Regions from separate parts of the Geobacillus sp. YHL genome, predicted to be linked through region 1. Evidence: riboswitches for the same ligand, from Rfam matches in the RefSeq annotation. Region 1 holds a riboswitch; the other holds the start of a gene.
What was found. Region 1 has a riboswitch for FMN ahead of ribD (bifunctional diaminohydroxyphosphoribosylaminopyrimidine deaminase/5-amino-6-(5-phosphoribosylamino)uracil reductase RibD). Riboswitches for the same ligand answer to the same signal wherever they lie in the genome.

Region 1 (10,528 bases):
CGCCGACATGTTCAGCGATGGCCACCGCCGCGTCGTTGCCGGAACGAAGCATCAGCCCATATACCAAATCGCGCAGTTTGATTTTCTCCCCTTGGCGCAAGTAAATTGACGACCCTTCGGTCCGGACAGCGCGGGCGCTGACCGTCACCGTGTCGTCCATCTTCCCCGATTCAATCGCCAAAATGGCGGTCATAATTTTCGTAATGCTGGCGATGCGCCGTTTTGTATAGGCATCCTTGGCAAACAAAACCCGCCCGGAATGCTGCTCTATCAAAATCGCGCTTTTTGCGCTCACCCCATCCATAGCGCGCATCCGCTCTGGAACAAATGCCATAATCCCCGCAGCGAGTGCAAGAATGAGCGCAATGAGCCGCTTCTGCTTATTCATCTCATATCGGCGAGGATCCCCCTCCTTTAAGGAGCGGGGAGGAATCGCCTGTTCCTCCTTTCCGATTAGGCTGAACGGGCCGCAGCCGAAGAAACGTCGCGGCGGAAACAGGCTGAACCCCAAAGCCGCGTTTTGTACAAGTGTATGCGTCGATGGGACAAATATGATGAAAAAATGCCGTTGCAAGGGGAGACAGCCCTGAACGATCCGCTCCGGCGCTTGCGCTGGGCGCATTGATGACATTTCCCTGCAAAGAGAAAGCCGCTCCCCGAAAAGACGGACAGGTGTCCTGATGGATCGCAGCGCCTGCTCTCCCAAAAAAAACGGGCAGGGGGTTCCCCCCCGCCCGTTTAAAACGGCTGCCAACGAAGCTTCCGCGCCTCATGAAAGCGCTCTTCAACGTTGCGCCAGTTGACGACGTTCCACCAATGTTCGATGTACGCCGCCCGATCATTTTTGTATTGCAAATAGTAGGCATGCTCCCACACATCAAGCACGAGAAGCGGGATCACATCCCATTGCGCCATGAGCTGGTGTTTTTCCGCCTGCAAAATTTCCAGCCGGTGCGCTCGCGGCGCCCAAACGAGCAGCGCCCAGCCGACCCCTTCGGCGCTTTTCGCCGCTTCGGTGAAATGACGGCGAAAGGCGGCAAAGCTGCCAAAATCGCGCTCGATTTGCGCCCGCAGCTCCCCGCGCGGCTCGCCGCCGCCCTCTGGATGCATGTTGTACCAAAAGATAGTGTGCAAATAATGCCCGGAGCCGTGGAACGCCGCTTCCCGCTCCCAATGTTTCAACAGATCAAAATTGTTCGTCCGGCGCGCCTCGGCCATCATCCGCTCCGCCTGATTGAGACCGTCGACATAGCTTTGATGATGCTTCGTATGGTGGAGGCGCATGATTTCTTCGGAAATATGCGGCTCGAGTGCATCATAACGGTACGGCAGCGGCGGCAAGACATGACGGCCGGGCGCTGCTTGTTGACGCGGCTCACCGCCGTCGTCCGCATCCACCCAGCGTCGCTTTCCATCGGTCACGTTGTCCGCTTGACCCGGCTCGCCGTCAGCTATATCAGGCAGCGAGTCGGAGAGCTCCGCCATAAAAGCCGGCTCCTTTGCGTCCTCAACCCGCTCTGCCGTCCCGCTGGTGTCAAGCCATCCGTCTTCGTTCTCTTTGTTTTCACTCTCCAGTTCAGGCGACACCGATTCCCCTTCGACTTGTTCTTGCGTCGCCTCTTCTTCCCGCTCGGCAGCTGACGAATCAGCCAGGCGGACGGCCCGAGTGTATACGTCATCGACAAGACGCTGGAGCTCGTAAATCGCTTCTTCGGTCCATTCATCGCCGTGTCCATCGATGTACGCCAACAAAGACGAAAGCCCAACATCCTCAGCCATCCTGCGTGCAGACAGCGCCTGTTCAACTTGTCTTCCCCACGCAGCCGCTTCCATGACATACTGGCGAAGCGCACCGACATACACGTCATCGGCAAGGCGCTGAAGCTCGCGGACGGCCTCTTCCGTCCACTCGCCGTCATGCTCGGCAATAAACTCGAGCAGCGACGAAGCGCCATCCGTGCTTGCCCCACGCAAAGCGAGCGTCTCCTTGACTTGATTTCCCCATTCGTTCACCCTAGCCGCATATTGGGCGAACAACACCTGATCGTCCATTTGGTAAAAACCTCCTCCTGTTTTGTTCGCCATATCGTATGCTGTCATGGGGAAATCGTTCTTGTCCGCATTCACCCAAATTCCCGGCCGCTCATACATAGAGGAGCGAGGGCAGTCATCATAGGAAAAGACAGCAAGGAAGAACAGAATCGCCGCAATGCTTCCCTGCGGCGGGTCTGCAAATGAGCCATAGATAAACCGCTCAAAAAAATCGGGCTGACCCAAAACATATTCGCGTTTTGGGTCAGCCCCCCTTTTTTCTGAAAAAGGCAGGCTACTTTGGCAAACCGCCGGCTGCACCAAACGGTTTCCTTGTCCGGACGCACAGAAAACGCGGCGCCAACCGCATTTTCTCGTTACGCCGACCGTTCAGGCAAGCGGCACTCGCCGGTTTCCGCCCATTCGCTGACAAGCGCCTGCAGCGTTTTGGCGTCTACCTCGGCAAAATAACGGCGCAATTCCTCTTCATCGTGAATATAGACGCGCTTTCGCTGCCGATACGCCGGATTTTTCCATAAACAGACAAGAGCAATGATGTCGCGCAAACGAATGTCGCGCCCGTTAGCCGTAAACAGTGGATCGCTTTCATACGGCAGCCAATCAAGCAGCGCCGCCTCAAAATGGCGCAAATACAACACAGACAGCGTCCGCTCTTCGCCCCCGTCGCGGTACGTGACTTCCGAGCGGTTGAAATAGTCTTCAAACGTGTTCGATTGCGACTTTTGCAGCTCTTCACCGTACAGGCGGCAAACGTTCATGAGCGCTCTCCTTCCCCGATCAGCCATTTTTCTTTAGTTTACCATATTCCGGCTGCCCATCGCTCAAATTTTCTGCTAATTTTTCGAAAAATAAATCCGCTTCCCGCTCGGATTCGCCATCGTCCGCCCATTCCGGCAGCGGCGGCAGCTCCTCGAGCGTTTTTAGCCCGAAATAATCGAGAAATTCCGGGGTTGTCCCGTACAAAATCGGCCGCCCGGTTCCTTCGGCTCGTCCAACCTCTTTAATGAGCGCCCGTGCCATCAGCGTCTGCAATGGCTTGTCGCTTTTTACACCGCGAATTTCCTCAATCTCCGCGCGTGTAATCGGTTGGCGGTATGCGATAATGGCGAGCGTCTCAAGCGCCGCCTGCGACAGCGGCGATGCTCCCGGCGCTTCGACCAACTTCTTTAAATAGGGGGCGTGTTCTTTTTTTGTCGCCAACAAAAACACGCCGCCAAGTTCGACAAGCTGGATGCCGCGCTCTTCCCGTCGGCAGTCTTGTTGAAGCTCCTCGATCACCGCTTTCGCCTCTAGCTCGCTGACTTCCAACACAGCGGCAATTTGTGAAAGCGACAGCCCTTCGTCACCGGCAGCAAACAACAGCGCTTCGACAATCGCCTTCGCCGGCTTGAGCGCGCCGGCTCCCTTTTTTTCTCTTTCGTTTTGTTCCATCGCCCTTCTGCCACGCCAAACTCGTTGGCGCCCCTCCTCCTTTCCTCCTGTTTTCGTCGTTTCCCAAGTCTTCTCACCCCAATGTGAGTCAACTCTCCGCCTTATCATGGCATGGGCAAACAAACAACAAAAGAAAAGCGGCCCGCCGCAGCGAACCGCCGCGGCCAAACCGCACCGCCTCAACCGGCTGGTTTCACCACAAGAAACAAATCGCTGAAATTCCGTTCTTGCTCAACGATGATTTCGTCTTGCTTCATCAACTCTAAAATCGCCAAAAACGTCACGACGATATACGAACGATCGTAGGACGGAAACAGCTCGTAAAAGTTTTTCCGCCCGTTCGCCTGCTTTAGTTCATGCAAAATTTCCGCCATGCGCTGTTCGACGGAAATATCTTGGCGGGAGATTTTCGCCCGCATCGGTTTTTGCAGTTTTTTGCGGCGCAACAGCTTCGACAAGGCGCCAAGCATATCGTATACGTTCACATCCAGCGGCGCCGCCTTTTTCTCATCCGCGTATGCGCTTAAGTCGCTCGGCGGCTTTGTAAACAAAAGCGCCCGCTCCTCTTCGCGCCGCTTCAGTTCGCGCGCCGCCTCTTTAAACTTTTTATATTCAAGCAGCCGCTGCGTCAGCTCCTCGCGCGGGTCCCCGTCATCGCCCCACTCGATGTCGCCGTCGACAGCTTCCTCATTGGAGGGCGGCAACAGCATTTTGCTTTTGATCGCAAGCAAGGTGGCCGCCATCACTAAATATTCGCTGGCGATATCCAACTCAAGCTCCTGCATGGCGTGAATGTACGCCATATACTGCTCCGTAATTTGCGCGACCGGAATATCATAAATATCAATTTCATAGCGGTTGATCAAATGCAAAAGCAGATCAAGCGGCCCTTCAAACGCTTCGATTTTGACGTTGTACGGCAATTGCACATCCATCCCACCATTTTTTCCAGAACCACCGCCCGGTAGGCTCGTCTCCAGCTGCAGTACATTTATTGTATCATAACGAAGCGGCGAAGCGAACGGAAAACAGTCTCTTTTTTGCGCCGCAGGCCGCCGAAGCCGTATAATCGAAGAAGAGCCGTCCGCCTTCACATGGCGCGGCCCACTTTTGAAAGGAACGATGGCCGATGTATCCAAAAGCGTATATCGAGTATTTGGTCCATTTCCATAGCGACCGCGATTATTTCGAATGCCACGAGATTTTGGAGGAACATTGGAAACAAGACGGTCGAAACAAAGGTTGGCTTGTGCTCATTCAAATGGCGGTCGCTTTTTACCATTACCGGCGCGGCAACACTTCCGGCGCGCTCCGCCTCATTCGACGGGCGCGGGCGCTGCTTGACGAAGCGCAAGAGATGATCCGGCGGCTCGGCCTCGATGACGAGGCGCTCGCCCGCTTGCTCGACGAGACGGCTGGGCGGATCACTCGCGGCGAACCGTACGAAAGCGTCGAACTGCCGATTCGCGACCGTTCCCTTTATGAGCAATGCCAGGCCGCCTGCGCCCGCCGGCAGCTCGTTTGGGGGCAAGCCAGCGACCTAGCCAACCTTGATCTTGTGGATAAACACCGGCGCCGCGACCGCTCGGACGTCATCGCCGCACGCGAACAAAAAAAACGGGCCAAAGCGGAAGGAGTTGGCTTCCCTCCCCCTCCGCCGCCCGCCTGAGCGCGGCACCGCGCTAGTTTCGTTATTCGTTGCACGCATGGCATTTATCGAAAAACGAGGCGGTCCACTCGTTGGCGCACAATCGGCGGCCCGGGTACACCTCTTTCAATGCCTTGACCATCTGTTTTCCGATCCCTTGGTGGCGGTGTGACGGATTGACGCTGATGTGCTGGATTTCCACAACATCAGGAGCGCGCAACAGGACGCCGATAATGCCGACGATGTCATCCCCTTCTTTCCATAAAAACAGCTGCCAATCGTTGTTTGTTTCATACTGTTTCATCGTCTGCTGCAGCCGTTTCAGGTCTTTTTCCGTCGGCATAAACGACAACAGTCCCATGGCGATTTTCTCATAGTTTTTTCGGTAACGGATTAACATAAAAATCCCTCATTATCGACAAACGCTTTTCCGAAATGGAAAAGTTTTTGTCATTTTCTCTATACGTATTATAAACATTCTCACCGATATTGTGAACCATTTCATGCCTTTTTACGCAAATGTCCGCAAGACGTTCGCCATTTCGATCGCCGACACCGCCGCTTCCCATCCTTTATTGCCCGCTTTCGTGCCGGCCCGCTCGATCGCCTGTTCAATGGTGTCCGTCGTCAACACGCCGAAAATGACCGGAACACCGCTTGCAAGCGCCGCGTGGGAGACGCCTTTGGCCGCCTCGCTGCAGACGTAGTCAAAATGGCTCGTTGCCCCACGGATGACGGCGCCAAGCGTAATGACAGCGTCAAACTGCTTCGATTCCGCCATTTTTTTCGCCACAAGCGGGATTTCAAACGCACCCGGCACCCAGGCGACAGTGATGTCGCTGTCGCTCACGCCATGGCGCGTCAAGCCGTCGATCGCCCCAGATAAAAGCTTGCCCGTGATGAATTCGTTAAAACGAGAGACGACGATGCCGATTTTCAATCCGGTGCCGACTAAGTTTCCTTCAATGATGCGCATGTTCGTTGCTCCTCCCATCATTAAAAATGAAGCATATGTCCTAATTTTTCATGTTTCGTGCGCAAATATTTTTCATTTTCCTTTTTCGCTGGCATCTGAATGGGCACCCGTTCAACGACTTCGAGTCCATGCCCTTTTAAGCCGGCGATTTTGCGCGGGTTGTTCGTGAGCAGGCGCATTTTCGTCACGCCAAGATCTTTCAAAATTTGCGCCCCGATGCCATAATCGCGCAAATCGGCGGGGAAGCCCAGTTTTTCGTTCGCTTCGACCGTATCATAACCTTGCTCCTGCAACTTGTAAGCGCGCAACTTGTTCATAAGGCCGATGCCGCGCCCTTCTTGGCGCATGTAAAGCAACACCCCGCGCCCTTCCGCCTCGATTTGCCTGAGCGCCGCATGCAGCTGCGGACCGCAGTCGCACCGGTACGAGCCAAACACATCGCCAGTTAAGCATTCGGAATGGACGCGCACCAAGATCGGCTCATCCGGGATGATCTCTCCTTTGACAAGCGCCACATGCTCTTTTCCGTCGAGCACGTTTGTGTAGCCGATGGCGCGAAATTCGCCGAATTCGGTCGGCAGCCAAACGTCCACCTCCCGTTTCACGAGCTTTTCCCGCTGACTCCGATAGGCGATCAAATCTTTGATCGTGATCATTTTCAATCCGAACTGATCGGCGATTTGCCGCAAATCAGGAACGCGAGCCATCGTCCCGTCCTCTTTAATGATTTCGCAAATGACGCCGGCCGGCTTCGCGCCGCACAAACGGGCCAAATCAACCGCCGCTTCTGTATGGCCGGCGCGCCGCAAGACGCCCCCCTTTTTCGCAATCAACGGAAAAACGTGGCCAGGACGTTTAAAATCGCTCGCTTTCACATTCGGATCAAGCAGCGCCTGAATCGTCGCCGCCCGCTCGTAGGCGCTGATTCCCGTCGTTGTCGTTTTGTAGTCGACACTCACCGTAAACGCTGTGCCATGCGCGTCCGTGTTATGAGTGACCATCGGCTCAAGCTCGAGCCGCTCCGCCAATTCCTCCGTAATCGGCACGCAGACGAGCCCGCGGCCATGAGTGATCATAAAGTTAATGACATCCGGAGTAGCTTTTTCGGCCAGCACGACAAAATCGCCTTCATTTTCGCGGTCTTCGTCATCGCAAACGATGATCACTTCTCCGTTTTTCAGCGCCGAAAGCGCTGCTTCAATCGTGTCAAACATCAAGCTTGCCCCCTTTTCCACTATTTATAGCCGTGCTGCTCCAAAAATTCGACCGTCAATTTGGAGGTCGGCGTCGCTTTCGCGGTGAGGAAAGCGGCGACGTACTTGCCGATCATGTCGCACTCGATATTGACGAGATCGCCCGGCCGCTTTTCGCCTAAAATCGTCGCCTCACGCGTATGCGGAATGAGTGAAACGATGAACGTGCGCTCGCTCAGACCGAAAATCGTCAAGCTCGTCCCATCGACTGCGACCGATCCTTTCTCAATCATATAGGCGCGCAGCGAGGCCGGCACTTCGATTTCATAGTAGACGGCGTTCGCTTTCGGCCACTGCCGGATGATGCGCCCGACGCCGTCCACATGCCCGGTGACGAAATGGCCGCCAAACCGTCCTCCAGCCGCCATTGCCCGCTCCAAATTCACCTTCGATCCCGGCTTTAATGTCTTTAGCGCCGTCGCTTTCACCGTCTCCGGCATGACATCGACCGTAAACTGCCGTTCGGTGAACGATGTGACGGTCAAGCAGACGCCGTTGACGGCGATGCTGTCGCCAAGCCGCACATCTTCGAGCACCCGCTTGGCGCCAATCGTCATCACGATGGCATCGCCGGTTTGCTTCATTTGTTCGATCGTGCCGATCTCTTCAATAATGCCAGTGAACACAACGATTCCTCCTTCCGTTTCGGCGCGGCGACGATTTTGATGTCCGGGCCGATCGTCTCGATGCGGCGGATGTCAAGCTCCACCGCTTCAGCAAGCCGGGCGAAGCCAAGGCCGCCGACCGGCGTCGGCGCCCCGCGGCCGCCGATCAGCTTCGGAGCGATATAGGCGATGACCTCATTGACTGCTCCCGCGCGGAGGAAGCTGTCATGAACGCGCGAGCCGCCTTCGACAAACAGCGACATGACTCCCTGCTCCCCAAGCAGACGGAGCACATCGCGGACATCGATCTGGGCCGTCGGCATTGAAAATACGCGCACCCCAAGGCGCTCATACGCCGCCGCTTGTTCCCGACTGACGCCGCCGGTGATGATCCACGTTTCTGCTTCCTTGTCAGCGACGACATGGGCGTCAAGCGGTGTACGCAATTTTGTATCCAAAATGATGCGGAGCGGATTTTTCCGCTTTTCCCCAAAGCGGACGGTAAGCTTCGGGTTGTCGGTCAAAACGGTGTTGACGCCGACCAAAATGGCGTCATGCTGCGCACGAAGGCGATGGACATCCTCACGCGCCGCGCTTGATGTAATCCATTTGCTTTCCCCCGTCGCCGTCGCGATTTTGCCATCGAGGCTGCATGCGAACTTCAACGTGACAAACGGCGTTTTTGCGGCGATATAGTGGAAAAACATCCGATTCAATTCGTCCGCTTCGTCTTTTAATACGCCAACATCAACGTCAATGCCCGCTTGGCGCAGCTTGGCAATCCCTTTTCCCGCGACAAGCGGATTCGGGTCGGTCGTGGCAACGACGACGCGACGGACGCCCGCCTGGATGAGCAAATCGGCACATGGCGGCGTTTTTCCATAATGGCTGCACGGCTCAAGCGTCACGTACACCGTCGCACCGCGCGCCTTCTCGCCAGCCATGCGGATCGCATAGACTTCCGCGTGCGGCTCACCCGCTTTCAAATGGGCGCCAAGCCCAACAACCGTCCCACCGTTGACAACGACCGCGCCAACGGCAGGATTGGGAGACGTTTGCCCGACTCCAGCTTTGGCCACATCGAGAGCGAGCCGCATATAATGTTCATCGTTATGCACCGCACTCCCTCCTTCAATAAAAATGAAACCCCCGGGATGTCCCCGGGGGCTCATCGATGAGAGAATGACCAATGATGCGCAAACAAACACATGTTCGCCAAGCAGGCTATACCGGCCGGTCGGAAACAAAAGATACTACCATGCCTAGTCGGCCGACAGACGCTGCCCACGCGGTCTGAACCGGCCGAAAACAGCCGTGCGCATATTGGCATCCTTCTCCCATCCAGACTATACTGTCGGCTCCGGAATCGCACCGGATCCTGCCTTTCGGCTCGCGGGCTGAGGGGCGGAAAGCCCCATCACCGCCGGTCGGGAATTTCACCCTGCCCCGAAGGATGCATCACGATATCGTTATGTTCATTATACCACACGAAACGCCCTGCATCATCATTCCGCAACCCAAATCCAATACGCCGCTCCCCACAACAGGCTGGCCGCAAGCAAAAAGAAAAACAAGCGCCAGTTGTTTCGAACAGTCCGATCATCCTCGCTCATGCGCTGTTTACGGTTCGTCAAATACTTTCACTTCCTTCATCACGTCGCCGTTTTTCATCGTCTTCACGACGTCCATGCCCGATGTCACTTGGCCAAAGACGGTGTGCACCCCATCCAAGTGCGGCTGCGGCTCGTGGACGATAAAGAACTGGCAGCTGCCGGTGTCGCGGCCGCGGTGCGCCATTGACATCGCGCCGGTGACATGTCGGTGTGGATTGTTGTCCGTCTCGCACGGGATCGTATAGCCGGCATCGCCCGTTCCATTGCCGCGTGGACATCCTCCTTGGCTGACAAATCCAGGGATGACGCGGTGGAACGTCAACCCGTTATAAAAGCCTTCGTTTGCGAGCTTCTCAAAATTGGCCACCGTCGCCGGCGCCTCGTTTGGGAACAGTTCAAACTCGATTTTCCCGCCGTTTTCCATGAGAATATATCCTTTTTTCGCCACAAGCATCCAGCTCCTTTTCGACATCGAAACTGCTTTTATCATACCATGATGGCCAAGTGAAACAAAAGAAAAAATGTCTTTTCAAATTCGCACGCCGCCTGACCGCGTCGCGTTTTTCCGATAGCCAAGCAGGCGAGCGTACGGTATAATGATAATGCATTTTCGTAAACAGGAGGCGAGCTATGTGAAACGAACGATCGCTTCATCGCTGCTTTGGGCGGTGCTGCTGGCATCTCCGGGCATCGCAGCGGCCGATGCCGCGCCGGGCGATGTCATTGTGACGCTCGGGGAAAACTTAACGAATGAACAAAAGCAAAAAGTGCTCGACGAAATGAAGGCGCCGGACGGGGCGCAAACGATCACCGTCTCAAACGTTGAGGAGCATAAATATTTGGACGGACTCATTCCGAAAGCGCAAATCGGCACGCGCGCCATCTCGTCGTCGATGATCACGATAAAAGAGCCCGGCTCGGGGCTTCATGTCGAAACGCACAACATCACA
Region 2 (10,528 bases), on a different contig from region 1:
TCTCTGCACATCAAATCCAGTGCATGAGAAAAAGAACTTATCTACATGGTAATCATCAATAACTTTTTGAGCAGATATCCCAACAAATGACATCGATTTATCTAAAAGATACCCACCAATAGTGATTAGTGTGACTTCTTCTCTCCCTGCTAACTCCAACGTTACAGCAATCGAATTTGTAATCACCGTAATCTCTTTATCTTGGATGTATTTCGCCATTTGCAATGAAGTAGTACTGGCATCCAAAGCAATAATATCCCCATTTTCAATAAAAGTTGCTGCTTTTTGTGCTATCACTTGTTTTTCTTTTATATTAATCGATTGACGCCTAAAAAACGGAATTTCTGTTTGATTTTTTTTTATGGATACCGCCCCTCCATGTACACGTTTCAGCAATCCCTCCCTTTCTAACCGTTCAAGATCCCTGCGAATCGTCTCTTCGGTGACGTTAAATTTTTTGCTCATATCCGCCACCCGAACTGACCCGAATTCCTCAACAAGTTTTAAAATATGTGCCTGCCTCTCATTTCCCACCCACGTCATATCCAACTGGCCATGTTTTATCATCATACTACTCCATCCTTTCTAAATAAATTGATGAATCCCACAAAAAACAACTATTATTTTTTTATTATTATCTATTTTCTAATATAACACACAAATCGTTTTTAAGGAATTTTACGTTTTTTAGGGCCTTTCCCCTATATTGAAACCTTATTGGTTCATCACCACACAACGTGTACTTGACAAGTGAGGATTTTTCTCGTTTTCCCCTGTATAAAATCGTTGTTTTACTGGTTTTTCATTGCAGAAGGAAGTATGGCGTGTTTTGAAACGGTCAAGTACAACTTTTGTTGAACATCCATCTATTGTTGTCATGTGAATGAATTTGTCTCTCGAAAAAACATGATTGACAAAATGACGGTTGATAGATGTCCGAATATAGAAATATCCTTGTAGGATATACAATTAAAAAACAGCGGCCCTCTCTTACAAAGCCGCTGTTGACGATCTTCTTTTCTTCTTCTACGCCCTTGATTTTTCCTTTAATCCAATCCTATGATGATCCTCCTCATTCATCCGGCTGAAAATCGCCGCGAGGATCGATCCAGATATGTTGTGCCACACGCTGAAAATGGCGCTTGGAACAGCCGCCAAGGGTGAGAAATTGGCTGTGGCGATCGCCACGCCCAATCCGGAGTTTTGCATTCCGACTTCCATTTTCCTGCAAAAGAACTAATTTTCTCTATGATCGTCATAAATGGAATCCTCCTCAACAAATGTGCCCGCCAACCGCTTGGATATCTTCTTCACGTTCGACCGCCACGTCAATGGCAAGACGCAGCCCTTCCACGATCGTTTCTAATGCCATGCTGGGCTGCCCGAGATGCCGGGCGGCTTGTTCCGGCAAATACGGAATATGGATAAATCCGCCGCGAATGGGCTTCTTCGATTGGGTGATGTAGTGCATCAACCCGTAAAACACATGATTGCAGACAAACGTCCCAGCTGTATAAGAGACAGAGGCCGGTATGCCATGACGTCTCAACTCATGGACAATCGCTTTGACGGGCAAAGTTGACCAATAGCCGACAGGGCCGCCGGGGACAACGGGCTCATCCGTCGGCTGATGGCCTTCGTTGTCGGGGATGCGGGCATCATTCACATTCACCGCCACTCTTTCAACAGAAATGCCAGGACGCCCGCCGGCTTGACCGACGCAAATGACAATGTCAGGGTCGATGTGTTCAATCGCGCTGTACAGCTGCTCAAGCGCCTTGCCAAACACCGTTGGAATCTCTCGAACTTCAACGATATGCATGTTCGTTTTCCATCCAGCTAATTGCTTGGCCGCCTCCAGCGATGGATTCACCGTTTCTCCTCCAAACGGATCAAATCCTGTCACAAGCACTTTTTTCATTGCCTCTTCATTCCTTTTCGATCATGAGATTATAAGTCGATGAGAGTGACCACATACATTGCAGCGATGTTGAACGCCAACAGAATCAATGCTGTCGGTACTTGCACGCGGATCACGTGGTTTTTATCTTTCAAGCCGAGCAAAGCGGCGGGCACAATGTTGAAATTCGCTGCCATCGGCGTCATCAAGGTGCCGCAGTAGCCGGAAAACATCCCGAGAGCGGCCACATGATTCGCATCCACACCAAATTGTTTAATGAGCAGTGGAACGGCGATCCCTGCTGTCATGACCGGGAACGCGGCAAAAGCATTGCCCATAATCATCGTAAACAAAGCCATCCCTATGCAATAGGCCACCACAATCCAAAACAACGAATGAGTCGGAATCATGCTTCCTGCCAAATTGGAAACAGCGGCGCCCACCCCAGCGGTCGTAAAGATCGTCCCCAATGTCGCCAGCATCTGCGGCAAGAGAGCAGCCCATCCAATTACTTCCAGAAGTCTGCGCGATTCTTTGACCGCCACAACCGGAGTCGATCGGGTCATCGCCATGCTGACGAGCAATGCAATGAACGTCGCCATCCCTAATGACACAAGGGTTACGTTTTTCGGATCGAAAAGGAAGGTGTTCCCGATTTTTACATTCTTCAGCCATGTCACGCCGATGACAGTCAAAATCGGAATCAACAGGGCAGGGATGAACAAACGATTTTTCAGCCGATCGCGATGTTTTCTTCTCTCTTCCGGCGTCGCCTCTTGGTAGCTCCCGAGATTCAATCCCCCTGTTCCAACAATTGCCACCATAATGAGCACAAGCACCCCGGTGTAAAACGGGGGAATGACGCTGCCGAACAGCAATGCCACCCCGTAAAGAAAATAAAACAACCCCGATGTGAAGCGCTTCGGGTTTTGACGATCGGCAAAGGTCCATAAGCTTCCCAACACAACGACAATGCCTAAAAATATGTACACCGTTTCAATGGACAGCCACATTCACTCTCTCCCCTTTCCATTCTCCCGATGAAGGAGCTTGTGAAGGGAGCGGTCCAGCCGATGGAGGCGGAAGCTGTGAACGATCAACGCGGCCACGGCGGTTGGGATTGCCCATAACGCCATATGCAGCGGATCAGACGGAATGCCGTTTTGATCAAAAAACCCTTTCATCAACAAAATCGCTCCGATGGCGATGAACACATCCTCGCCAAAAAACAGGCCGATGTTGTCCACCGCTGCGGAATGAGCGCGAATGTCGTCACGGACACGATCCGGAAGTTTTCCATATTTCGCTTCCGCCGCTCCTTCTGCCATCGGAGCGACCAGCGGGCGAACCATTTGGGCATGTCCGCCAATGGAAGTAAGCCCAGCCGCCGCAGCTGCTTCCCGTATAATCAAATAGGCGGTTAAAATTCGTCCTGTTGTCGCGGCCTTGATTTTTGCCACGACACTCTCTGCCTGCTCACGCAAACCAAAACGTTCTAAAAGGCCGATGACAGGCAATGTGGCGATGAACACCGCCATATACCGGTTGGTCGTAAACGCCGTCCCGAATTGCTCGATAATGTCACGTAGCGATTGATGGGCGAGAAGTCCTGTCACCAATCCAGCCGCTGTCACGACAAGAAGTGGATTAATGCGAACAATAAAGCCGATGATAACGATCAAAACTCCAATGAGCACCATGTTCTTCTTCCCCTCTCCAGCGCATTTTACGGAAAATGTTCATCCAAATCGTTGCATAGCAGCCCATCCTGTTTTCTTTCTCAGTCAACCCCTCTCTCCTTCATCTGTTGTTCCGTATTTCGGAACAATAGTTTCAAATTTGTTATTATCATTATATAATTAAGAAAAATGAAAAATCAATAAATACTTTCCGAAAATTTACTTTAACAAAATAAAACGGCAACCGGACCGAACCCGTCATGATACATTACACCTCCTCTTCATTGCAGCCCTTGCCCCTTATTTTGTATCATTTGTATCATAAGTAATTAAGAGAATTTTCGCTGAAAAAAGGAGTGCCGACCATGACAAAACAACTCCCTCCCGGCCAATTTGAAACTGAAAAATGGCCGATTTTGCATGAAGGAGACGTGTACCAATTCGATGAAGCGACGTGGAATTTTCGGCTGTTCGGGGAAGTGAAAGAAGAGGTGACGCTGTCGTATCAAGAGGTGATGCGGCTGCCGAAGACGATTTCGACCGTGGATATGCACTGCGTAACGACGTGGTCGAAATTCGACACGACGTTTGAAGGCATCGCCTTCCGCGAATTTTTGCGCTTTGTGGAGCTGCATCCCGATGTCAAATACGTGAAAATTTATGGATATTTAAACGGCGATCGGTTTGGTTATTCGGCGAACTTGCCGCTTGAGGCGTTGATGGGCGACGATGCGCTGTTTGTCTACCGGTGGAAAGACAAGCATCACGATTGGCAAGACATCTCGCCGAAGCACGGCTATCCGCTCCGCTTTATTCCGCCGGCGACGTTTTACTTATGGAAAGGGGCGAAATGGGCGTCCGGCATCCGCTTCATGAAAAAGGACGAGCCGGGCTACTGGGAAGAGCGAGGCTATTCGATGACCGCCAATCCGTTTAAAGAAGAGCGGTTCGCCGAAGCGGTGCCAAAGTTTCGGCTTTGGTGAGGGAATCGGATCAAACCGCGTATTGACAATAGAAATGAAAAACGAGGGTTTTACGCAGAAACCCTCGTTTTTTGGTTATGCCGCCCGGCGAGCGACAGCTTGTTTTTGCAGCCATGGACGAAGGCGCAAAAAGAGAAACATAAACACAACAGCCATGAGCACTCCTTTTGCCGCGTTAAACGGCAAAATGGCCGAAATGACCAATGCTTTTGTTTCTGGCGCACTCATGGCCGGAGCGCCAAGGAAGAGCGTGTACGCCGGCAAAAAGACATAGTAGTTGAGCACGCTCATAGTCAGAGCCATTGTCGCTGTTCCTGCCGCCAGTCCAAGGAACATGCCTTTTTTTGACGCAGCTTTTCGATAAATATAGGAAACAGGCAACATGAATGCCACCCCGGCAGTGAAGTTAGCGATCTGTCCAATTGGAACGCCAGTGGCGCTGCCGACAAGAAAATAGTTCAGCACGTTTTTCAACAGTTCCACAGACACGCCGGCAAGCGGGCCATACAAAAGCGCGGCGACAAGCGCCGGGATGTCGCTGAAATCCATCAGCAAAAAGTTCGGAAATGGCGGAAGCGGAAAATTGAGCATCATGAGCAAGTACGCACCAGCACTCAAGACACTGACAGCCACAAAGGTGCGGATGTTGAGTGATTTCATGCTTGTTCTTCTCTCCTTCTCGTGATCCATCCTCACAAGAAGAAGGCTGCCGAGCGGACGCCAATAAAAAACCCTTAAACCCCAGGAGGCTTAAGGGAGAAAAAAGGGCGAACTCAACTAAACGTCAGGCGCATGAGGCCAAACGCCGGCAAACCTTCATCTTCTCCCATCCAGACTATACTGTCGGCTCCGGACTCGCACCGGATCCTGCCTTGCGGCTCGCGGGCTGAGGGGCGTACGCCCCATCACCGCCGGTCGGGAATTTCACCCTGCCCCGAAGACGAATCGCTTCTCATTTTTAAAATTATTCCGATGATTTTAGTATACAATTCCGTTTTTGATTTGTCTATGATTTTTGCTCTCTCCTTGATGATCACCGGTTCGGAAGCAGATCCCCCGGCTCGAGCACCGACAGGGCGACTTGAACCAAATCGGCGTATTTCAATCCCGTCCCCGTGTTGAGTACGACGACCGTCTCCCCATCGCGAATCCAGCCGCTCTCGCGCAGTTGGCGGGCCGCCGCAAACGCCGCCGCTCCTTCCGGGCAAATGAACGCCCCTTCCAATTTCGCCACCGCCCGCTGTTCCGCCAAAATGTCCTCATCGCTGATCGCAATGGCGCATCCATCCGTTTTATACACTGCCTCAAGCACAAGGAAATCACCGAGCGCTTTCGGCACATTGATGCCAAACGCCACCGTATGGGAATTCGGCCAAAACTCCGATTCGTGTTTTTTCTCCTGCCACGCTTTGACGATCGGCGCACAATGCTCGGCCTGCACAGCGACAAGCCGCGGCATGTGGCCGTTCACCCAGCCGAGCGCCTGCAGTTCTTTGATCGCCTTCCAAATGCCGATGAGTCCGACGCCGCCGCCAGTTGGATACAAAATGACATCCGGAAGCTGCCACGAAAATTGTTCAGCGATCTCGAGCCCCATCGTTTTCTTTCCTTCAATCCGGTACGGTTCTTTCAACGTCGACGCATCGTACCAGCCATATTCGCGGATCGCTTTCGCCACGATTTGCCCAGCATCGCTGATGAGACCGTTGACGAAATACAATTCCGCTCCGGCGATGGCGCATTCCTTTCGCGTCAGTTCCGGCGCATCGACCGGCATGACGACCGTCGCACGGATGCCCGCCCGAGCCGCGTACAGCGACCACGCCGCTCCCGCATTGCCGTTGGTCGGCATCGCAAGCTGTTTGACGCCCAGTTCTTTCGCTTTGGAAACCCCAACCGCCGCCCCGCGGGCTTTAAACGTCCCCGTCGGAATGACTCCCTCGTCTTTCATATAGAGCGAATCAATCCCGATGTTCCGGCCAAGGCGCGGCATCGGCACAAGCGGAGTCATTCCTTCCCCTAAAGAGACGATATGTTCAGGATGTTTCACCGGCAACAGCTCATGATACCGCCATAAGCTCGGTTCGCGTTCCTTGAGCGCTTCCCTCACCACTTCTTGGCGCATCGCCTCCAAATCATAGGCGACTAGAAGCGGCGAACCGCATTCGCAAAGTTGATGGACTTGGTCGACATCATATGTACGTTCACATTTCGGACAATACAGATGGGACACGTAGCTGTATGGCATGGTTTGGCTTCTCCTTTCCGTTTGTTTCATCCACCCAAGGCAGGAAGCACCTGCTTTCACGTTTCTGACGAGGCACCGGCCTTTTCATTATACCATAGCCATTACCGGTATATTTAGAAACCAAGTTGCTTGTTTGTGCATAATCACGTGACACCGGCAAACACTATAGTCGGGAAAATGGCGGACCATGCCAGTAATCGAGCCGGCCATTCATCTAACAAGCATGGCAAGGAGGTCATCACAGTGGACAGAAAAACAAAAGAAAGCTTGAATCATCTTGAGACGAAGACCACGCCAGGAAATCTCGCTGTTCAAAAACAAGCGGAGAGCGAAAAAAATCATAAGGCGCGCGCCCCAAAGATGTAACAGCGGCAAGGCCGATAACGGAAATCATAGAAGCGGTTCCTTCCTGACAGCGAACCGCTTTTTGCGTTGAATGCGCCCGTCCCTTCCCCCTGCGACGCTGGCTCGTCATGAAAGGCTGAGCCTTCTTTTTTGCCGTTTACGTCACTTATGATAAAATAAATATGGAAAACACCGCCTGCTTTTCCACCCCAGTCAGGATAATGAGGGCGAAAGCTGACGTGGAACGAGCCGTACGTCACACGACCTCCATACATAAATAAATGAGGAGATGAACAGATGAAACAAGAACTCATCGAACGCTTCATCCGCTATGCGAAAGTGAACACTCAATCCGATCCAAACAGCCATACGTGCCCCTCGACCCAAGGACAATGGGAGTTGGCGAACATGTTAGTCGAGGAGCTGAAGGCGATCGGGATGGAAGAAGTGACGGTCGATGAAAACGGCTATGTGATGGCGACGTTGCCGGCCAATACGGACAAAAATGTGCCAACGATCGGCTTTTTGGCTCATATGGACACCGCTCCGGAGTTTACGGGAGCCAACGTCAATCCGCAAATCATTGACCAATACGACGGCGGGGACATCGTCTTAAACAAAGAGCAGGGCATCACCCTGTCGCCGAACGATTTCCCGGAGCTCGCCCACTACAAAGGGCATACGCTCATTACGACGGACGGGACGACGCTGCTTGGCGCCGACGATAAAGCAGGGATCGCGGAAATTATGACCGCGATGCACTATCTCATTCAACACCCGGAAATCAAACACGGCAAAGTGCGCGTCGCCTTTACACCGGATGAAGAAATCGGCCGCGGGCCGCACAAGTTTGACGTCGCCAAATTCGGCGCCCAATTTGCCTACACGGTCGACGGCGGGCCGCTCGGCGAGTTGGAATATGAAAGCTTTAACGCGGCGGAAGCGAAAATCACGATCAAAGGAAAAAACGTGCACCCGGGTACGGCGAAAGGAAAAATGATCAATTCGATCAAAATCGCCATGGAATTCCAACAACAGCTACCAGCCGATGAGGCGCCTGAACATACCGAAGGATACGAAGGGTTTTACCATTTGCTTTCGTTCCAAGGCAGTGTAGAGGAAACGAAGCTTCACTACATCATCCGTGACTTTGACCGCGAACAGTTCGAGGCTCGCAAAGCGAAAATGAAAGAGATCGCCGCTTCGCTTGCGCAAAAATATGGAAACGACCGAATCACTCTCGAAATCAACGACCAATATTACAACATGCGCGAAAAAATCGAGCCGGTGCGCCACATTGTTGACATCGCCCACGAAGCGATGACGAACTTGGGCATTGAACCGAAGGTGAAACCGATCCGCGGCGGCACGGACGGGTCGCAGCTGTCCTATATGGGGCTGCCGACGCCGAACATTTTCGCCGGCGGCGAAAACTTCCACGGCCGCTACGAGTACATTTCCGCCGACAATATGGTGAAAGCGGCCGAAGTGATCGTCGAGATCATCAAGCTGTTCGAGCAAAAAGCATCTTAAGCTGCGGAAACACTCGCTTGAACGATCTGTTTTCGGTCATTCAAGCACATGCGGCAGCAAACCCGCCATTCGAAGCGAAGAAAAGGTGTCCCGAGTCTTTTGGGGACACCTTTTTCATTAGATAAGCGACCGTTCGCCCTTCCATCCTTTTTCCTCGGTCAACACCTGTTACGGAAGACGGTTGATCCGCCCCTCAATTCGTGCCGAGAACGGTTGCTCAAGGCCGCGAATGTAGGAGACAAGGGCATCCAAATCGACCGGCCCTACTTCGCGGTTGGTCCCTTGGGTCAACACCGTGAACCCATCGCCGCCGTCGGCGAGGAAGCTGTTGACCGTCACCGTGTACTCGCCGTCCGGGTTCAGCGGTGTGCCATCAGGAAGCTGAATGTCAACGACTTTGTTCCCTGCCGGTCTGCTGGCGCCCCATGTATAACGGAGGCCGGAGATTTGCAGCATGCGCGTTTGGGTTGGCTGCCATTGTTGATTCAAAAGCTGGCGGATTTGCGCGCCGGTAAGCGTCATTTTCACGAGCTGGTTGTTGAACGGCTGAACGTTGTACAATTCGCCCCACGTCACTTCGCCTTGTTCAATATCGGCGCGAATGCCGCCCGGGTTCATAAAGGCAAAATCGGTTTTCATCGCCGCCCGCTGGGCATCGGCGATCAAATTGCCCAAGGCGGACTCGCCGCTTTCGTTTTGTTCATCGGTGATCGTTTCGGCCGCTGTGCCGACGACTTGATTGACAAGCGGCGCCACTTTCGCTTCATATTTTTCGACGAGGGCACGGATTTCCGGGTCCGGAGTGATGCCGTCATGATAGGTCGTCACGATCTCCGCTTTTTTGGCGACGACGTCTTTCGTACGCGGGTCGATTTTCAAATCGACATCCGAAAACGCCGTGCCGTACGAATACGACTGAACGAGCAGCTTGCCGTCCACAACCGCATTTAAATAGGCATGGTTATGACCGGCGAAAATCACATCGACTTCATCATCGACATTTTTGGCGATATCGACAATTTCCCCGCTTGCGTTTGTCCCATCCGGATTGGATACGCCTGGGTTATGGGCGAGAACGACGATCGTTTGCACCCCTTTTTTCTTCAGTTCCCGGACCGCTTTGTTAATCGCTGTTGCCTCATCGATGAACTTGACTCCCGCGACGCCGCTTGGCGTCACAATCGTTGGTGTTTCCGTGAGCGTGACGCCGATCAATCCGATCGGCATGCCGTTGACCCGCTTAATCACATATGGCGGGAGAATCGGCTTTCCCGTTTGCGCATCAACGACGTTGGCGCTCACGTACGGAAAATCTGCTCCGGCGAAATCGCCGGTCGCCGGGTGATATCCGCCATGGATCAAGCGGAGCATTTCCGCTACTCCTTCATCAAACTCATGGTTGCCAAGGGTGCCGACGTCAAAGCCGAGCTTATTGAGCACTTCGATCGTCGGTTCATCTTGCAGCAGCGCTGATACCGGGGGGCTGGCGCCAACCGCATCGCCGGCATGGACGAGCAGCGTGTTTTTGTTTTCCGCCTCCCGCTGTTTCAAATAGGCAGCCAAATAATCAGCCCGTCCGACTTCCCGCCCGCCGACTTTTCTCGTCACATTCAACTGGCCGTGGAAGTCGTTAATGCCTAACAGCTGCACCTCAATATAACGGTGCGAAGAAGCAGGCGGCTTCCCCTTGCTTTTCCCGTTCCCTGCCGCCCCAACTGGAGCCGCGGCCAGCACCGCTGCAGCAGCCAATGCGGATAGCACCCGTCTTCCCCATCGTTTGGAATTCTTCATTCCCGGTTCCCCTTTCTCTCGCCTTCTCGTTCACTCCCATTATATCCTT

Region 2: another riboswitch for FMN. It lies ahead of JCR24_RS03480 (ECF transporter S component); the one in region 1 lies ahead of ribD (bifunctional diaminohydroxyphosphoribosylaminopyrimidine deaminase/5-amino-6-(5-phosphoribosylamino)uracil reductase RibD).

The regions. Positions count from the first base shown of each region.
Region 1 covers NZ_JAEIGB010000007.1:127,699-138,226, forward strand. Annotated here, with positions in the region: gene JCR24_RS08950 (D-alanyl-D-alanine carboxypeptidase family protein) at 1-388, opposite strand, end outside; gene JCR24_RS08955 (superoxide dismutase) at 739-2,052, opposite strand; gene JCR24_RS08960 (hypothetical protein) at 2,409-2,810, opposite strand; gene scpB (SMC-Scp complex subunit ScpB) at 2,830-3,483, opposite strand; gene JCR24_RS08970 (segregation/condensation protein A) at 3,663-4,418, opposite strand; gene JCR24_RS08975 (DUF309 domain-containing protein) at 4,613-5,152, shown strand; gene JCR24_RS08980 (GNAT family N-acetyltransferase) at 5,175-5,531, opposite strand; gene ribH (6,7-dimethyl-8-ribityllumazine synthase) at 5,643-6,107, opposite strand; gene JCR24_RS08990 (bifunctional 3,4-dihydroxy-2-butanone-4-phosphate synthase/GTP cyclohydrolase II) at 6,128-7,321, opposite strand; gene ribE (riboflavin synthase) at 7,342-7,986, opposite strand; gene ribD (bifunctional diaminohydroxyphosphoribosylaminopyrimidine deaminase/5-amino-6-(5-phosphoribosylamino)uracil reductase RibD) at 7,941-9,083, opposite strand; FMN riboswitch at 9,291-9,423, opposite strand; gene JCR24_RS17475 (hypothetical protein) at 9,471-9,599, opposite strand; gene JCR24_RS09005 (peptidylprolyl isomerase) at 9,586-10,026, opposite strand; gene JCR24_RS09010 (DUF1002 domain-containing protein) at 10,211-10,528, shown strand, end outside.
Region 2 covers NZ_JAEIGB010000002.1:193,442-203,969, forward strand. Annotated here, with positions in the region: gene JCR24_RS03450 (DeoR/GlpR family DNA-binding transcription regulator) at 1-570, opposite strand, end outside; partial or broken gene JCR24_RS03455 (transporter, sodium/bile acid symporter family protein) at 1,027-1,221, opposite strand; gene pcp (pyroglutamyl-peptidase I) at 1,274-1,921, opposite strand; gene JCR24_RS03465 (DUF979 domain-containing protein) at 1,951-2,913, opposite strand; gene JCR24_RS03470 (DUF969 domain-containing protein) at 2,914-3,600, opposite strand; gene JCR24_RS03475 (sulfite oxidase-like oxidoreductase) at 3,945-4,562, shown strand; gene JCR24_RS03480 (ECF transporter S component) at 4,638-5,222, opposite strand; FMN riboswitch at 5,377-5,508, opposite strand; gene JCR24_RS03485 (threonine synthase) at 5,596-6,810, opposite strand; gene JCR24_RS03490 (hypothetical protein) at 7,149-7,415, opposite strand; gene pepT (peptidase T) at 7,453-8,688, shown strand; gene JCR24_RS03500 (bifunctional metallophosphatase/5'-nucleotidase) at 8,857-10,479, opposite strand.